4 regions of the Streptomyces sp. NPDC050617 genome follow, and region 2 is predicted to be linked to each of the others. Evidence: riboswitches for the same ligand, from Rfam matches in the RefSeq annotation. Region 2 holds a riboswitch; each other region holds the start of a gene.

The links. Region 2 has a riboswitch for cyclic di-AMP ahead of AB0I49_RS20535 (C40 family peptidase). Riboswitches for the same ligand answer to the same signal wherever they lie in the genome.
Positions count from the first base shown of each region.
Region 1: it holds a riboswitch for cyclic di-AMP, as region 2 does, so the genes downstream of both, AB0I49_RS16790 (peptidoglycan DD-metalloendopeptidase family protein) here and AB0I49_RS20535 (C40 family peptidase) in region 2, are expected to answer to the same signal.
Region 3: it holds a riboswitch for cyclic di-AMP, as region 2 does, so the genes downstream of both, AB0I49_RS34190 (transglycosylase family protein) here and AB0I49_RS20535 (C40 family peptidase) in region 2, are expected to answer to the same signal.
Region 4: it holds a riboswitch for cyclic di-AMP, as region 2 does, so the genes downstream of both, AB0I49_RS00365 (M23 family metallopeptidase) here and AB0I49_RS20535 (C40 family peptidase) in region 2, are expected to answer to the same signal.

Region 1 is NZ_JBFAIS010000011.1:29,697-32,894, forward strand. It holds gene AB0I49_RS16790 (peptidoglycan DD-metalloendopeptidase family protein) at 22-1,374, opposite strand; cyclic di-AMP (ydaO/yuaA leader) riboswitch at 1,386-1,535, opposite strand; gene AB0I49_RS16795 (PP2C family protein-serine/threonine phosphatase) at 1,811-3,169, opposite strand.
Region 2 is NZ_JBFAIS010000015.1:12,101-15,298, reverse strand. It holds gene AB0I49_RS20545 (ATP-dependent Clp protease proteolytic subunit) at 1-449, shown strand, start outside; gene AB0I49_RS20540 (hypothetical protein) at 456-764, shown strand; cyclic di-AMP (ydaO/yuaA leader) riboswitch at 1,043-1,252, shown strand; gene AB0I49_RS20535 (C40 family peptidase) at 1,256-1,726, shown strand; gene AB0I49_RS20530 (ATP-binding protein) at 2,020-2,451, opposite strand; gene AB0I49_RS20525 (helix-turn-helix transcriptional regulator) at 2,675-3,198, shown strand, end outside.
Region 3 is NZ_JBFAIS010000038.1:17,736-20,933, reverse strand. It holds gene AB0I49_RS34195 (transglycosylase family protein) at 1-715, shown strand, start outside; cyclic di-AMP (ydaO/yuaA leader) riboswitch at 1,010-1,154, shown strand; gene AB0I49_RS34190 (transglycosylase family protein) at 1,157-1,873, shown strand; gene eno (phosphopyruvate hydratase) at 2,187-3,198, shown strand, end outside.
Region 4 is NZ_JBFAIS010000001.1:84,267-87,464, reverse strand. It holds gene AB0I49_RS00375 (GNAT family N-acetyltransferase) at 1-167, opposite strand, end outside; gene AB0I49_RS00370 (HPr family phosphocarrier protein) at 410-691, shown strand; gene AB0I49_RS00365 (M23 family metallopeptidase) at 840-1,646, opposite strand; cyclic di-AMP (ydaO/yuaA leader) riboswitch at 1,660-1,816, opposite strand; gene AB0I49_RS00360 (pitrilysin family protein) at 2,046-3,198, opposite strand, start outside.

The DNA of each region.
Region 1 (3,198 bases), on a different contig from region 2:
GAAACCCGCCGGCCCCGCCCGTTACAGCTTCAAGCCGTGCCCCCGCAGCCACGTCATCGGGTCCACCGGGGCGCCCCCGCCCGGCCGCACCTCCAGGTGCAGATGGGGGCCGGTGACATTGCCGGTCGCGCCGACCCGGCCGATGACGTCGCCCGTCTTCACCTTTCCGGAGGTCACGGAGATCGACGACTGGTGGCAGAACCACAGCTCAGTGCCGTCGTCCAGGGTGAGCACCGTGCGGTAGCCGTACGAACCCGCCCACCCGGCCTGCGTGATCGTGCCGCCGTGCACCGCCTTGATCGGCGTACCCGTCGGCGCCGCGAAGTCCTGCCCGGTGTGGTTGGCGGACCACATGTCGCCCGACTGGCCGAATCCGGCGGTAAGCGTGTACGAGCCGACGGGCAGCGTGTACGAGCCCGTCGGCTGAGCCTGCGCCGTGCCCTGCGCCGTCGCCCCCGGCTTCCCCTCCGCCTTCTGGTGGGCGGCCTTCGCGGCCTCAGCCGCCTCCGCAGCCTCCGCCGCCTTCTCGGCCTTCCGCTTGGCCGCCGCTTCCGCTTCTGCCTCGGCATCCGCCTTCCGCTTCGCCGCCGCGTCGGCGGCCTCGGCCTCCGCGGCTCGGGCGGCGGCATCACGCGACTCGTCGGCCGCGGCGGACTGCTGGTGCTCGGCCTGCTGAAGGATGCGGGCGCGGAGCGCCTCACCCGCGTCGGCGACGCCGTTCGCCGCGTCCTCCGCGGACAGGCCCATCCGGGACAGCGGCTGCTGATCCGCAACGGAAGCCTCAGAAGCCCCCGCCGTCTCCGGAGCGGAGTCGTCCGCTACGAGCGAGCCGATGCCCGGCAGGTCCTCGACGGCCGGCAGCTTCCCCGGCAACTCGCCCACCTGATCGGCCAGATGCGCCAGGTCGGGCACGGATATCGGCGGCGCCGGGCGGTCCTTGGCGCTCGCCATGCCGCCCGCCCCGACCGCCGCGATGACACCGACGCCGAGCACCGCTCCGCTACGGGCCATCGTGCCGCCGCGCTGCTTGCCGACCCGGTGCTTGCCGCGGGCCGGGCCCGCGGGGTCCTCGGCGGGGTTCCACTCCTCCCACAGCTCCGCGCCCCGCTCCCCCGACCAGCCCTCATTGGGGTCCGCTTCAGCGTCCACTTCAGCGTCCGCTCCACCATCCGCTGCGAAGTGCGCGGCGGCGGCGTGGGCGTCGGGGACCGGGCCGGCCTCAACGGTCTCGAAACCGGAGGCGGATGCGGCAGGCTCGGCAAGTACGGCGGGTTCGTACGGGGGCTCAAACGACCGAGCGTGCGTCGGCTCGTACATCGACTCGTACGCCGGCTCGTACATCGGCTCGTCGAGGGCAGGCTTGTTGGACGCCACGGGGGCGCACTCCTTTCCTTCCTTCTCGCCTACCGGGTTAGCTGACGGGTTCGGAGCAGGAAGGTCTCCTACGGGCCCCTTCTCGCGAAGGCGTCCGACTCACCCCAAGGTTGGTGGTTCCCCGGTTCCCTGGTGCCTCGTGTTGCCGGTGCTGCCGATGGTGCTGGGTACGTACGGTGTTGCCGGTGTTGCTGGTGCCTGCGGGATTCGGCGAAGGCGCACGGTGCCGCCTCTTGCGGCGGTTGTGACGACCGCGCTGCGTTATCGAACGTTAATAGAAGCGAGACCCGGATACCAAGCTGTTGCCCGTAATCCGCGCAGGCTTTGGTGAGGACTTTATGGACACGCGTCGGCGAAAGCGGTCGAGTCGTCGCAGCAGCCGAAACCCCTCGGCGGCGATCGTGCACCAGTCGTTATGCGCAGTGATCAAGATCCACTACGCACCGTGTTCCCGATCCCCGGCCCCCGGCAGCCGCCCCGCTCCGCCCCCGCTCCCGCCTGGACCCGCGCTCCCGCCCCCGCTTGGGCCCGCGCTCCCACTCCGGCCCGCGCCCCCGCTCGGGCCCGCGCCTCCGCCCCCGCTCCCGCCCCGCCGGATCGCCAGCAGGGCCATATCGTCCGACGTCCCCCCGCCCGTATGCCGCGCGACATCCGCCGCGAGTTCCTCCAGCAGCAGGTCCGGCCCGTCGAACAGCCGCCCGTTCAGCCGGGCCTGCGGATCGTAGAAGACGCCCCGCTCGTCCCTGGCCTCCGTCACCCCGTCCGTGAACAGCAGCAGCGTCGTTCCCGCCGGAAAGTCCCATACGTCCACCCGGTCCGGCCATACGCCCAGGTCGCCCATGCCCAGCGGCAGCGCCGGCACCTCCGGCGATGCCTCCACCGCCTTGCCGTCCGCGTACAGCAGCAGCGGCGGCGGGTGGCCGCGGTTCACGACGCGCAGCACCGCGCCATCCGACTCCGGCCCCGATACCGGCTCCGACGCCGATTCCACCCCCGTCACCGCCCCCGACTCCGACGCCGACTCCGACTCCGATCCCGCCCCCGGCTCCGCCCCCGTCACCGCCACCTCCGCGAGTACGGCCGTGGTGAACCCCTCGAACTGGTCCAGCCCCTCCCGTCTCGCCCCCTCCCGCTGCAACGCCCGCTCCAGCCGCGCCGCGAGCGCTTCCAGGGTCGCCTCCTGCTCCGCCGCCTCCCGGAACGCGCCGATCACGACGGCGACCGCCTCGACCGCCTCCAGTCCCTTGCCCCGGACGTCGCCGACGATGACGCGTACGCCGTGCGGAGTGTCCTGCACCGCGTACAGATCGCCGCCGATACGGGCGTCCGCCTGCGCCGCCACATAGCGCGCCGCGACGCACAGCCCCACGCCGATACTGGCCGGGGGCGTCGGCAGCACGGCGCGCTGGGCCGCCTCCGCGATGCCGCGCGCGGACTCCAGCTGCTGGTCGCTGCGGCGCACGATGCGGTTGATGCCGAGCGCGAGGATGGCGACGGTCAGGACGGTCGCGGTCTTGGTCGCGGTCTCGAAGGAGTTCACCGCCCGGTGGTACGCGTTGGTCCCGGCCGCGGCGGCCACGGCCGCGACGGCGACGGCCGCCGTGCCGCGCCGCCCGAAGAGCGGTGCCGCGACCAGCGGAGCGGCCGACAGGAAGGGGGCCCCGGTGTACTTCGGCGGGGTCAGGACGTCGAAGAGGACGCCGCCGACGATGAGCACGGCGGGGAGCCAGAGCGCCAGGCGGTTGGCGATCACGGCGCGGCGGGAGAGCCCGTTCGCGGACGGTCGGGCGGACATCCCCGCGGACATCCCCATGGACGGTCGCG
Region 2 (3,198 bases):
TCTACATCAACTCCCCCGGCGGCTCGTTCTCCGCCATGACCTCCATCTACGACACGATGCGCTACGTGTCGTGCGACATCGAGACGGGCTGCCTGGGCCAGGCGGCGTCCAGCGCCGCCGTACTGCTGGCCGCGGGCACCCCCGGCAAGCGGTTCGCGCTGCCGAACGCGCGCGTCCTGATCCACCAGCCGTTCTTCAGCGAGCCGATCCAGGGGCAGACCTCGGACCTCCAGATCCACGCCAGGGAACTGCTGCGCACGCGCGAGCAGCTGGAGGAGATGCTCGTACGGCACACCGGGCAGAGCGCCGGGCGCGTCAGCTCGGACATCGAGCGCGACAAGGTCTTCGACGCCGCGGGCGCCGTGGCGTACGGGCTGGTGGACCACCTGGTCAGCAGCCGCAAGGCCAACGGCGCCGCGCCGGGCGCCGGCTCGCCCGGCGCCCGGTGAGCTCCGGTGCTGCCGCCCGAACTGCCGCCGCTGCCGCCGCTCACGCGCGCGGAGAGCGAGCTCGTCGACCGCTATCTGGAGGCGGTCGACCTGCTGGGCCGCGTCAACCCGGCGCGCGGCCACGACACTTACGCCGCGCTGCGGGCGGCTCAGGCGCTGGCCGCCAAGGCCGCGGGGCTGCGCGACGCGCTGGCCGTGATGCACGAGCGCGGCGAGAGCGAGCTGCACGCGCCCACGCTGGAACGTGCCATGCGGGTACTGGACGGGGAGCGGCGGACGGGCCGGGTGACGATGCCATCGGGTCCGGTGAGTTGACCCGCAGGTAGCTCAATGCCCATCCCCCGATAGGCGTATACGGGCCTGGACGATTCGCAGTGATCAACTTGCGCGATGCGCGCGGGTACTGGTCGGGCGGCGATACCGCACCGCTGGTGCGGGGCTGCGTACGGTTCGGGACGCGGAACGAAATCTCCGCGCGTCCACCCGAACAGGTCAGTCGTGACCAGCCTCACATAAGGCGATTTCGGCTCGGAATTCGTACCAGGGATGCGTCAAGATCCCTGAGACGACAAGCCCCCGCCTCCGCGGGGCGGTCCGGGCGGACGCCGAGTCCTGCCGCCGTGCCGGGCGTCTGGTCGACAAGAGTGCATCGGCAGGAGTGGAGGACCCGAGCACGGCGGGGGCCGCCTGATCGACGAAGTGCGACAGGCGGTCCCCTCGGGGTGAAGCCGCGGACGCGGCCGGGCAACTTCGCCAGCCCGAACCCGACAGGTCATCCTTCACAGGCGGTTGACGAAGGGTCGCGCATGACAGCGCACACACGCCCCCGACTGCTGTCCAGGACCGGCGCCGCCTCCGTACTCACCCTGGCCGCCTTCGGCGCCGCCGCTCTCCTGCCGAGCGGCGCCCCCGAGGCCGAGGCCGCCACGGCGTCCACCAAGGCGCTGCGCGTAGCGGCGTCGAAGAAGGGCTCCCCTTACCGCTACGGGGCGTCCGGCCCCTACCGCTTCGACTGCTCGGGCCTGACCCTCTACTCCTTCAAGCGCGCCGGCAAGCGGCTGCCGCGCACGGCCGCCGCGCAGTACAACCGCGCCCGGCATGTCTCGGCTTCCTCCCGCAAGGGCGGCGACCTGGTCTTCTTCCACTCCCGCGGCGGCGTCTACCACGTGGGCATCTACGCCGGCAGGGGCCGGATCTGGCACGCTCCGAAGAGCGGGACGGTGGTGCGCCTGGAGAAGATCTGGTCGCGGAGCGTCAGTTACGGGCGCGTGGGCTGACGGGCCGCCGGGCACCCGGCGATGTCAGTGACCGAGGGTAGTTCGAGCGCGCCAGGACAGCGCCCGTACGTCCCTTGAGGAGTCACATGCCGTTTCCCGGTCCGAGGGTGGGATGACCCCGCTCGCCTCGTTGCTCACCGACCTGGCGAAGGGGGTCTTCCCGCCCTGCACCACCACCGCGACGCCGTCCGGGCGTGGACGCACCCCGGCAGCACGGCCCCGGCCGACGCCTCGCGACGGCGGTCCGCCATCAGGTCCCGGCCGGCGGGCCCCGGGGCGGTCGTCCGGCCAGGTCACAGAGCCCGTGGGCTCGTCCAGGGCAGGGTGATCCATACGGTCTTGCCGCCGTCGGGGGCGGGGGTGATGGTGAGGGTGCCGCCGAGTTCCTTGGTGAGGGTGCGGACGATGACCATGCCGCGGCCGTTGTCCTGCTGGACGGCGGCGGGGAGCCGCCTGGGGCGGCCCGGATGGCTGTCGGCGACGCCGATGCGCAGCAGTTCGCCCCGGTCGAGCTGGACGACCACGGTGAAGACGGGCGACCGCCCCCACGTGTGCTGGACCACGTTGGTGGCGAGCTCGGAGACGATCAGCCGGACGATGCCGCCCGCCTCGGTCCGCTCCGGCAGGCCCCATTCGGCGAGCACGTTCGTGACGTGGCTCCGGGCCGCGGAGACCGAGGCGGGCACGGTCGGCAGAGAGACGGATGCTTCCTGCAGGTCTGCCATGGCGGCGTTGTTCCTTTCCCACCCGGCCGGTTTCCGGGGCGTTGCGCGGTGAAGTGTGAGTGCCCCGGACGGCTCTCCGCGACAGATTGCCATCGATGGTGTCGCCCCCGCGGCAATCCAGCCGGATGTGCATATATCTGTCGCTCAAAGCGGTGAACTCTGCGACGGGAGACCGTATTTGCGCGGCACACTGGCGCATTGACACCGAGTGAAAGGAGTCATCATGGGGAACGGTCCTGCGGTGCGCCGCCGCAAACTCGGCGCGGAACTGCGGCGACAGCGCGAGACGGCCGGGCTCACGAGCCGTCAGGCAGCGGCGGCGGTGGGCTGGCACCAGTCGAAAGTCAGCCGTATCGAGACCGGTCGCAGTGGCGTGAAACCCGCCGACGTGGTGCGACTCCTGGACGCGTACGAGGTGGTGGACGCCGAACGGCGCGCCCTGCTGACGGCACTGTGCAGCCCCGGCCCCGCGGACCGGAACGGGGCGCGGAACACCTGGTGGTACGCGTACGGCGACCTGCTGCCCGCCGAGTACCGGGACTTCATCTCGCTGGAGACCGCGGCCTCACAGGCCCGCACGCTGGAGACGACCGTGGTGCCGGGGCTGCTCCAGACGCCCGAGTACGCGCGCGCGGTCACCCGGGCGGCGCTGGGCGACCCGCCCGACGAGCAGGTCGAGGAGTTGGTGGCGGTGCGGATGACCCGGCAGGCGGTGCTCCGGGGGGCGTCGCCGACGCGGCTGTGCGC
Region 3 (3,198 bases), on a different contig from region 2:
GCCCTCCTCGAAGCCGTCCGCCGAGTCCTCCTCGAAGCCCTCCGCCCAGTCGCCCGCGCCGTCGCACAGCTCGGGGCCGTCGAAGGGCTCCTCGGGCGACGACCGTACGGACTCGGGCAAGACCCACTCCCCGAAGGGCGGGCCGAGCACGACGCCGAGCGGTACGGGCGGTCCGGGCAGCCCGGGTGATTCGAGTGATCCGGGTAAGAAGGGGACCGGTGAGGCGGACGCCGGTAAGAAGGGGTCCGGTTCGGCCGAGAGCCCCGAGCCCGGCGGCAAGCCCTCCCAGACGCCCTCCAGCACCCCTTCCACGCCCCCTGGGACCTCCGCCGACCCCACCACCCCCGCGACCGGGGCCACGGGCACACCGACGTCCGGCGAGGGCCGGCACCGCGGCGGTTCCGATGAGGGGGAGAAGGGGAGCGCGGGGAGCAAGGGGAGCGACGGCGCCGAAGGCCCCGCGCGGGACGACGGCGGGCGGAGCGGCGGCCGGCATGCCTCGCGCGGCGGGGAATCGCGCGGCGGGCACGCGTCCCGTACGCCCCAACAGGCCCCCCGTGACTACACGGTGCAGTCGGGAGACAGCCTGTCCGTGATCGCGGAGGAGCACTCCGTCTCCGGCGGCTGGAACACCCTCTACGAACGCAACCACAGCACCGTGGGAAGCGACCCCGATCTCATTTTCCCTGGTCAAAAGCTTGATCTCGGGACGTGAGTCCGACGGTACGGGCGGTATGTCCGTTCCGGCGGAAAGTGAGACATGGGTCTCGTTGACAGTCCCGGGTTCCCCGCCTGTCCGATCTTTCCCTACCGTCTCTCACCTGCGGAAATGCGCTGTTTCTGTGGGTAAGTAGAGGCAACTGCCGTCAGGGAGGGGGGTTTGAACCCTCCTGGGCAGTGTGTTTAACGTCGTCACCGCTCGCCACCGTGAGCACCACGATCGCCACGCCGAATCCTGCCGGCGGTCGCTGGATTCGTCGCGAAAGCGCCGTAGGCAGGAGCGGGGGAACCAGGTAGGCCGCCGGAACGGCCCGTCGACACCGACGGGGACCGGGACGGCTAGGGGTGAAGCCCCGTGTGCTCCGGCACACGAGGCCGGGCAGCTCACAGCCCGAACCCGACAGCTCACCTCGTAGGCGTCGGTGAGGAAACCAACATGCTTATCTCCAAGGGCAAGCACCGCCGTCCGTCCAAGGCCGTCCGTGTCGCCACGCTCGCCGGCGTCGCCGGTGCCGCTGTCGCCGTCCCGCTGATGGGCGCCACCTCGGCCTCCGCCGCCTCCGTCTCCACCTGGGACAAGGTCGCGCAGTGCGAGTCCGGTGGTAACTGGTCGATCAACACCGGCAACGGCTACTACGGCGGCCTGCAGTTCAACCAGTCCAGCTGGGCCGCCGCGGGTGGCACCCAGTACGCCCCGCGCGCCGACCAGGCCACCAAGGGCCAGCAGATCGCCACCGCCGAGAAGCTGCTCGCCATGCAGGGCCCGGGCGCCTGGTCCTGCGCCGGCGCCGGCAACCTGACCTCCGGCGGCCCCGCCGCCGGCGTCGACACCGGCTCCAGCAGCCGCGGCACGCAGCACGCGGACCGCAGCCAGCGCCAGGCCGCGCCGAAGCAGCAGGCCCCCAAGCACTACGCGCCGAAGCAGCAGGCTCCGAAGCAGCAGGCCCCCAAGCAGGCCGCGCCGAAGCCCGTCGCGCCGAAGTCCATCCAGAAGGGCGACGGCGAGTACAAGGTCAAGTCCGGCGACACCCTCGGCAAGATCGCCAAGGAGCACGGCGTCAAGGGCGGCTGGCAGAAGCTGTACAACCTGAACAAGGGCATCGTCTCCGACGCCAACCTGATCTACCCGGGTCAGCAGCTCCACCTGAGCTGATCCGTTCCCTGGGGGCGGCTTCACCGCCGCCCCCGTCTCTCCGCTCATGAGAGACCGCCCCGCTCCGGCGCGCCATCCCCCCCCCCGATCGCGCCGTAGCGGGGCACTCGCATATCCGGGGCCCGTCGCCGGTCCTTCGGACCTGTCCGGTTCCCGCCCCATTCCCCCTTCGGCGAACAACGCCGTCATTCATCCTCTGATCTGGCTCTTCGGCCCATTTTTCCGCTCACGGTCCGGGCTGCGCGCGGGCGGACGTCCCCCGGCCCGTTAGGCTCGGGGTGCAGAAACCAGTCACCCCATGAAGGAGACACTCGTGCCGTCCATCGACGTCGTCGTAGCTCGCGAGATCCTCGACTCGCGAGGCAACCCCACGGTCGAGGTCGAGGTCGGCCTCGACGACGGCTCCACGGGCCGTGCCGCCGTGCCGTCCGGCGCCTCCACCGGTGCCTTCGAGGCGCTGGAGCTGCGTGACGGCGACCGCAACCGCTACCAGGGCAAGGGCGTCGAGAAGGCCGTCCTCGCCGTCATCGAGCAGATCGGCCCGGAGCTCGTCGGCTACGACGCCACCGAGCAGCGCCTGATCGACCAGGCGATGTTCGACCTGGACGCCACCGCGGACAAGTCCTCGCTCGGCGCCAACGCCATCCTCGGCGTCTCCCTCGCCGTCGCGCACGCCGCCTCCGAGGCGTCCGACCTGCCGCTCTTCCGCTACCTCGGCGGCCCGAACGCGCACCTGCTGCCGGTGCCGATGATGAACATCCTCAACGGCGGCTCGCACGCCGACTCCAACGTGGACATCCAGGAGTTCATGATCGCGCCGATCGGCGCGGAGTCCTTCTCCGAGGCGCTGCGCTGGGGCGCCGAGGTCTACCACACGCTCAAGAGCGTGCTGAAGGAGCGCGGCCTGTCCACCGGCCTCGGCGACGAGGGCGGCTTCGCCCCGAACCTGGGCTCGAACCGCGAGGCGCTCGACCTCATCATCGAGGCCATCAAGCAGGCCGGTTACGCGCCCGGCCAGGACATCGCGCTGGCGCTCGACGTCGCCGCCTCCGAGTTCTACAAGGACGGCGTCTACGCCTTCGAGGGCCAGGAGCGCTCCGCCGCGCAGATGACGGAGTACTACGAGGAGCTCGTCGCCTCCTACCCGCTGGTCTCCATCGAGGACCCGCTGTACGAGGACGACTGGGCGGGCTGGAAGGTCCTCACCGACAAGCTGGGCGAGAAGGTCCAGATCGTCGGCGACGACCTGTTCGTCACCAACCCGGAGCGGCTCGGCCGCGGCATCGAGGAGGGCGCCGCCAACGCCCTGCTGGTCAAGGTCAACC
Region 4 (3,198 bases), on a different contig from region 2:
AAGAAGCGGTAGTACTTCGACTCGTCCGAGACCTGCTCGTAGAAGCTGGTCAGGCGCTGCGCGTCGGCTTCGGTGATGGGCCGGATCTGAGCCGTGCCGCCGTCGCGCAGCACGACATCGGCTTCCCAGTGGGTCGGGTACGCGGCGTGCTCCGACGGCGTGTGCATGGGGCCAGCGTACGACCGGGCGCCGACAGAGCTCGGCTCGCGGACACCGGAGGGTCGGGGCAGGGTGGGGAGGGGCGCGGCGGGCGCGGGAGCACGGCAGGTGGAGGCGGGTGACGGCGGGCGGGGCGGCACAATGGAGGAGGGAGCAGGGGGCGGCGCGGCGCCGGACGTCTCCGCAGGAGCGACGGCGGCACCGTGAGAGACTGGTCTAGACAACCAATGACGACTTGAAGGGCAACACCATGGTTGAGCGCCGCGTCACCGTCGGCTGGGCCGAGGGGCTGCACGCCCGCCCCGCGTCGATCTTCGTCCGAGCCGCGACCGCCTCGGGCGTCCCCGTGACGATCGCCAAGGCCGACGGCAACCCGGTCAACGCCGCCTCCATGCTGGCGGTGCTGGGCCTGGGCGCCCAGGGCGGCGAGGAGATCGTCCTCGCCTCCGAGGCCGACGACGCCGAGGCCGCGCTCGACCGCCTCGCGAAGCTGGTCGCCGAGGGCCTCGAGGAGCTCCCGGAGACCGTCTGATTCGGTTTCCACCGGCGCGGCACGGCCGCGCGCGGCGACGGGCCGCGGTGACTGTTCTCACGGTCGCCGCGGCTTTTGCGTGCGTACAGGCGGCACTCGCGCACGCAGAAGGCCCCGGCCGGGAGGGCCGGGGCCTTCTGTGCGAGGTTCAGAGGCTGACGCCGTGCGCGCGCAGGTACGCGACGGGGTCGATGTCGGAGCCGTACTCGGGGGACGTACGGGCCTCGAAGTGCAGGTGCGGGCCGGTGACGTTGCCGGTGGCGCCCGAGAGGGCTATCTGCTGCCCCGGAGTGACCGTCTGGCCGACGGAGACGCCGATGGAGGAGAGGTGCCCGTACTGCGTGTACGTGCCGTCGTTCATCTTGATGACGATGTTGTTGCCGTACGCGCCGCCCCAGCCGGCCTCCACGACGGTGCCCGCGCCCACGGCGTGCACGGAGGAGCCCTGGCCGGCGTGGAAGTCGACGCCGGTGTGGCTGCCGGAGGACCACAGTCCGCTGGACGCCTTGTAGCCGGTGGAGACGTACGAGCCGTCGACCGGCAGGACGAAGGCGTTGAGCCGCCTGCGCTCCTCGTCTCGGGCGGCCTTCGCCTTGGCGGCGCGCTCCGCGTCGGCCTTCCGCTTGGCCTCCTCGGCGCGCTTCTTGGCCTCGGCGGCCTTCGCCTTGGCCTCGGCTTCGGCCTTCGCCTTGGCGGCGGCCGCCTCGGCCGCGTGCTGCTGGGTGTCGGCCTGGGCGCCGATGCTGTCGGCGACGTCGTTGCTCATGACGACGGCCTGGGTGAGGCCGGTGTCCTCGACCTGCGGGGCGCGGTCGCCGCCGGACGCGAGGGCCGGGGAGGCGAGGCCGGCGACGACGCCGGTCGCGGCCAGGGTCGCGACCCCCGCCGCGTTGGCGCCGACGCGCACGGCGCGGCTCGGACGACGGTGCTTCCCGGTGGCACGGGTGAACGCCATAGGTACGGCTGATCCTTTCCTTCCTTCTCGCCTACCGGGTTAGCTGACGGGTTCGGAGCAGGAAGGTCTCCTACGGGCCCCTCCGGGAAGGGGTCCGATTCACCCCAGGGACGTGTGGGTCCCCGGCTCCCCTGGCTCACGCCATCTCGGGGACTCGGCGATGGTTGCCCGGGGCCGCGGATGCGACTCACATCTGACGGACAACCGCCACGAACTTATTCGGCGCTTCTTTCAATCGGCAAACAGAACCGCGATTTTGTGCCCTAGGCCACACAGCAGAAAGGCAACCTCTCCGATAAACCGGACATACAGCGGGGCGCGAAGGCCCCAAAGGTCCCTCGCGCCCCACTCACCCCGTTATGGGGGTCCTGCCGTTATCGCGGTCCTTTTTCCCGGCGGTCAGCCGGAGACGACCGTCACCTCTCCGATGCCGAGCGCCTTGACGGGCCCCTGGATCTCCGCGGCGTCGCCGACGAGGACCGTGACGAGCCGGTCGGCCGGGAAGGCGCTGACGGCGGCCGCGGTGGCCTCCACCGTGCCGGTCTCCGCGAGGCGCGCGTACAGCTGGGCCTGGAAGTCGTCCGGGAGGTGCTGCTCGACCTGGTCGGCGAGCGTCCCGGCGACGGCGGCGGCCGTCTCGTACTTCAGCGGGGCGACGCCCACGAGGTTCTGCACGGCGACGTCGCGCTCGGCGTCCGTCAGCCCCTCGGCGGCCAGCGTCCGCAGCACGGTCCACAGGTCCGCGAGCGCCGGTCCGGTGGACTCGGTGTCCACCGAGCCGCTGATGGCCAGCAGCGAGGCGCCCGTGGACCCCTGGAGGGCCGTGGGCTCCGAGGAGCGCAGCACCTGGGCGTAGGAGCGGACACCGTAGGTGTAGCCCTTCTCCTCGCGCAGGACGCGGTCCAGGCGCGAGGTGAGGGTGCCGCCGAGGCAGTACGCGCCGAGGACCTGGGCGGGCCAGACGCGGTCGTGCCGGTCGGGGCCGATCCGGCCGATGAGCAGCTGGGTCTGCACGGCGCCGGGGCGGTCCACGATCACCACCCGGCCGGTGTCGTCGGCGGTGATGGGCGTGACCGGATACGGCTCGGCGGTGCCGCCGGTCCACGTGCCGAGCGTGTCCGCGAGGGCCTCGGCCAGGTCGACGCCGGTGAAGTCGCCGACGACCACGGCGGTCGCGGTGGCGGGCCGTACGTGCGCCTCGTAGAAAGCCCGTACGGCCGCGGCGTCGATGTTCCGGACGGTGTCCTCGGTGCCCTGGCGGGGCCGCGACATGCGGGCGCCCGCGGGGAAGAGCTGCTTGGACAGCGCCATGGCGGCCCGCCGGGCCGGGTTGGCCAGCTCGTGCGGGATCTCGTCGAGGCGGTTGCCCACGAGCCGCTCGATCTCGCTGTCCGCGAAGGCCGGCGCCCGCAGCGCGTCGGCGAGCAGGGCCAGCGCCTTGGGCAGCCGGGAGGCCGGGACCTCCAGCGAGACCCGGACGCCCGGGTGGTCGGCGTGCGCGTCGAGGGTGGCGCCGCAGCGCTCCAGCTCGGCGGCGAACTCCTCGGCGGAG